Regions from separate parts of the Shewanella aegiceratis genome, predicted to be linked through region 2. Evidence: predicted binding sites of a transcription regulator. Region 2 holds the regulator's gene; the other holds the start of a gene.
What was found. The regulator sigma-54, encoded in region 2, starts transcription at its own class of promoters, with help from an activator protein. The targets are predictions, from matches to a motif close to GTTGGCACGNNNNTNGNNT.

Region 1: a site for sigma-54 is predicted at 1,362-1,380, ahead of flgB (flagellar basal body rod protein FlgB). Genes of this name have one in related genera too.

Annotation. Positions count from the first base shown of each region.
Region 1 covers NZ_CP080416.1:1,503,449-1,505,828, forward strand. Annotated here, with positions in the region: gene K0H80_RS06680 (chemotaxis protein CheV) at 1-247, shown strand, start outside; gene K0H80_RS06685 (CheR family methyltransferase) at 385-1,224, shown strand; gene flgB (flagellar basal body rod protein FlgB) at 1,413-1,811, shown strand; gene flgC (flagellar basal body rod protein FlgC) at 1,814-2,233, shown strand; gene flgD (flagellar hook assembly protein FlgD) at 2,244-2,380, shown strand, end outside.
Region 2 covers NZ_CP080416.1:3,886,373-3,888,752, reverse strand. Annotated here, with positions in the region: gene ptsN (PTS IIA-like nitrogen regulatory protein PtsN) at 1-42, opposite strand, end outside; gene hpf (ribosome hibernation promoting factor) at 45-332, opposite strand; gene K0H80_RS16880 (RNA polymerase factor sigma-54) at 363-1,850, opposite strand; gene lptB (LPS export ABC transporter ATP-binding protein) at 1,985-2,380, opposite strand, start outside.

The DNA.
Region 1 (2,380 bases), 2.1 Mb from region 2:
GGATAACGTGGCCCATGAGATCCCGCTGATCATTTCCGATATCGAAATGCCTGAGATGGACGGCTATACCCTGACGGCAGAGATCCGCGACAATCCTAAATTGAAAGACATTAAGGTGGTGCTGCATACCTCGCTCAGTGGCGTATTTAACCAGGCCATGGTGGAGAAGGTGGGCGCTAATGACTTTATCGCCAAATTTAATCCTGATGAATTAGCGGCGGCGGTGAATAAGCATCTTAGTTTGTAATTTGTACTAAGTTGGGCCTGAGCCTAAATTTGGTAAGTTTAGGCTTGTATCAGTGAGTTAGCTAATGTATAACGCTGACCTCTGTAACGCTTGCTATAGTGTATGTTGTAGCCTGTTTTCTTTTTTGATATTGGGATATCAAGGTGCCGAATAAATCACTTGCCGAAGCCGAGTACAACCAATTTAAATTATTTCTGGAACAACACAGCGGAATTGTGTTGGGCGACAATAAGCAATATTTGGTTCGTAGTCGACTCGCGCCTCTGATGGGGAAATATAACCTTCCCTCATTATCTGAAGTGGTTAAACATTCGATGAAGCCCACCGAGCGGCAACTTCGTGCCGAGGTGATCGACGCCATGACCACCAATGAAACCTTGTGGTTTCGCGATCGCTATCCCTTCGAGTTGTTAGGCAATAACCTGTTACCCGAGTACGCCCGCCTGGGACGGCCGCTGAAGATCTGGTCGGCCGCCTGTTCGTCGGGGCAGGAACCCTATTCGCTAGCCATGACCATCTTGGAATATCAGCAGCGCAAGCCTGGCGCCTTGCCCGGCAGTGCGACGATTCTGGCTACTGATCTCTCCCCCTCCATGTTAGAGCGCTGTAAGGCGGCCGAATATGACAACCTCGCCTTGGGGCGCGGTCTGTCCGAGGAGCGTAAACGTCAGTTTTTTGAACCCACGGGGACTGGCTCCATGGTGGTGAAGGCTAACGTCAAGCGTTTGGTGAATTTCAGGGCGCACAACCTGCTCGAGAGTTACACCTTGCTGGGCAAGTTTGACATCATCTTCTGCCGCAACGTGCTGATCTATTTTGCCCCAGAGGCAAAGGCCAAGATATTGCGGCAATTTGCTGCCGCCCTTAATCCTAAAGGGATACTGTTTCTGGGGGCCTCGGAGTCGATTGCCGGTCTGACCGACGAGTTTGATATGGTGAGGTGTAACCCAGGGATCTATTACCAGAAGCGGACCTAAGGTCACAGACTAAGCTCTTGAAGGGGCTAACCCTCTGAGTTCGCAATCAAGTTTTAAATGCCAGCAATCGCTGGCATTTTTTATGCCTGCCATTTCTATATCTGCTTTGCCTTAGCAAGTTACCCATAACGGATTTTATTGGCACAAGTATTGCTTTGTTTATGGCATTCGTGTGTGGAGGCAATTTTATGGCGATTAGTTTCGATAAGGCATTGGGGATACATCAGTATACCTTGGGGATACGTTCGGCGCGTGCCGAGGTGATCTCGTCAAATATCGCCAATGCCGATACGCCCCATTACAAGGCGAAAGACCTGGATTTTGATAAGGCGCTGCAGGCGGCGCGCACGGCCCAAAGCGGGCTGGCGATGAGCCGTAGCAACGAAAAACACTTCGATTTAGCGGCGCTTTCCCAGCAGCACATTAGCTATCGGGTGCCAAATCAGCCCGATACTGGTGATGGCAATACGGTGGATATTCAGCAGGAGCAGTCAGAGTTTATGCAGAATGCGCTCGAGTATCAGATGTCGTTAGGTTTTCTTGACGGTAAGTTTTCCGGCCTGAAAAAAGCCCTTAAAGGAACGTAATTATGAGCCTTTTTAATATCTTCAATGTGGCAGGCTCTGGCATGTCGGCCCAGTCGGTCAGGCTAAATACCACTGCCAGTAATATCGCTAATGCCGATTCAGTTTCCAGCAGTGTGGATAAGACCTATCGCGCCCGCCATCCGGTTTTCGAGGCCGAGCTGGCCAAGGCCAGTCATCAGCAGAATACCAGCCAGGCGGTCAAGGTGGCCGGTATTGTCGAGAGCGATAAGCCGTTACAGAAAGAGTATTCACCCGATCATCCGTTAGCGGATGCCGATGGGTTTATTTATAAGCCGAATGTCAATGTGATGGAGGAGATGGCCAACATGATCTCGGCCTCTCGTTCCTACCAGATGAACGTACAGGTTGCCGATGCGGCAAAATCTATGCTTCAGCAAACCTTACGCATTGGCAATTCCTAGGGGGTAAGTCGTGAGCCTAGTTAATCCGTTAAATACTCAGGTTGCGCAAACCAGTTCGACCCAGAGCGCCAAGTCGGTGACGCCTCAGGCGTCGAGCAGTCAGGCAACCACCCAGACTACGGGAAATCCGTTTCTCGACAGCATGCG
Region 2 (2,380 bases):
GCAGGTGGTGCACTCCGGCCGCAGGATGGTACTCAGTTCCATCGTTAATGTTTAGTAAGCTTCTCTTTGTGTTTAATGACCTGACGATCGAGTTTGTCAATCAGGGAGTCTATCGCGGCATACATGTCCGCATGTTCGGATGTTGCGAACACTTCTCCGCCACGGAGATGTAACTTTGCCTCAACCTTCTGTTGCAACTTTTCGACATTTAATACAACGTGCACATTATTGATCTGATCGAAATGACGTTCAAGCTTTGTGAATTTCTCTTCGATGTAGCTTCGTAGAGATTGGGTGATCTCGATATGGTGCCCAGTCAGGTTTATTTGCATAAAGATAGTCCTCCAGTTTCCAGGTTTGTTTTATAAGCTCTTGCGCTGATTCGAGGGCGGTATAAGCATTGCCTCGCGATACTTGGCAATGGTGCGTCTAGCCACCTTAATACCCTGTTCGGCCAAGAGTTGAGCCATCTTGCTGTCGCTCAATGGCTTTTTCTGGTTTTCCGCAGCAACCAGCTTCTTAATGAAGGCACGTATTGCTGTTGAAGAGCACTCTCCGCCATCGTCGGTACCGACGTGACTGGAGAAGAAGTATTTAAGCTCGAAGATCCCTCTCGGGGTATGCATATATTTTTGCGTGGTCACACGCGAGATGGTGGATTCATGCATCTCCACCGCCTCGGCGATGTCGTTAAGTACCATGGGCTTCATCGCCTCTTCGCCAAATTCGAAGAAACCTTGCTGGAAGTCGACGATACAGTTGGTCACCTTGAGCAGGGTCTCGTTGCGACTCTCCAGGCTCTTGAGGAACCATTTGGCTTCCTGCAGGTGACCGCGAATAAACTGGCCATCCGCCTGACTCTTAGTGCTGCGGGCCATGGCGGCATACTGTTGGTTGACGTTGATCTTGGGCATGCTGTCTGGGTTGAGCTCGACTACCCAGCGTCCCTTCTTCTTGGTGACGGTCACATCCGGGATCACGTACTCGTCGCGGCTGGCGGTGATGGCGAGGCCGGGACGGGGATTCAGGGTCTGGATCAGGGCTATGGCATCCCTCAGCTCATCTTCCTTGAGCTTGGTTTTGCGCATCAGCAGACGGAAGTCGCGTCCGGCGATGAGATCCAGGTGCTCCTTGATCAGCATGCGGGCGTTGGCGATGTGCGGCGTGTCGTCGCTGTATTGGGCTAGCTGAATCGTCAGACATTCGCTGAGGTCGCGGGCCGCCACACCAATAGGGTCGAAGTGTTGTACCCGTTTGAGCACCGCCTCGACCTCGTCTAGTTCGATCTCTGGGTCGCCCATGGCCTCGAGAATATCTTCGCAGGTCTGGGTCAGGTAACCGCGCTCGTCGATGGCGTCGATGATGGCGGTGGCGATGGCCAGGTCGTTATCGGAAAAAGGGGTCAGGTTCTTCTGCCATTCCAGGTGTTCATACAGACCTTCGCTGGTCTCGCCCTGAAAAGGCATGTCGTCGTCGCGCATGGCGCCCGAGCTTGAGTTTGGCGAGGCAGTGTAGACCTCATCCCAGGTGGTATCCACCGGCAGCTCGTCTGGCATTGAGTCTTGAGTCAGGGCGTCTGAGGTCTCGACCCCTGAGTTATCCTGGCTCGAATCCAGCTCTATCTTGTCGTCGTACTTGTTGTCGAAGCTGTCGCTGACGCTATCGTCTTGCAGCTCGATGCTGGCGCTCTCCTGCTCTTCATCCAACTCCAGTAGCGGGTTGGATTCTAATGCCTGCTGGATCTCCTGCTGCAACTCTAATGACGACAACTGCAACAGACGTATGGCCTGTTGTAGCTGGGGCGTCATGGTGAGATGCTGACCCATTTTGAGCTGAAGTGACGCTTTCATCGTACTGCTATTCCCTTGTTTCTAATTATAAAATGAGAAAGCTCTGGCTATATGTGCCGGACAAATATATCGGATAGTGCCTAAGGCCACAATTAACGCATGGTATTTCCTCTGTGGCCCCATTATAAGATTAACTATAGCTTGAATTGTTCACCTAAGTACACTGCTCGTACTTGCTGGTTGTCTAAGATTTCGGCGGGTGTGCCCTCGGCGATCAGATTACCATGGCTGACGATATAGGCTTTCTCGCAGACGTCTAATGTTTCGCGCACGTTATGGTCGGTGATCAACACCCCCAGGCCGCGATTCTTAAGCTGCTCGATGATCTTCTTGATGTCGATGACCGAGATAGGATCGACACCGGCGAACGGCTCGTCGAGAAGAATAAACTTAGGGTTGGCAGCAAGCGCCCTGGCGATCTCCACCCGGCGACGTTCACCGCCCGAGAGCGCCATGCCGTGGCTGTCACGGATATGGGTGATGTGAAACTCTTCCAGCAGGTGTTCCAGCTCCTCTTCGCGGCCATCGTT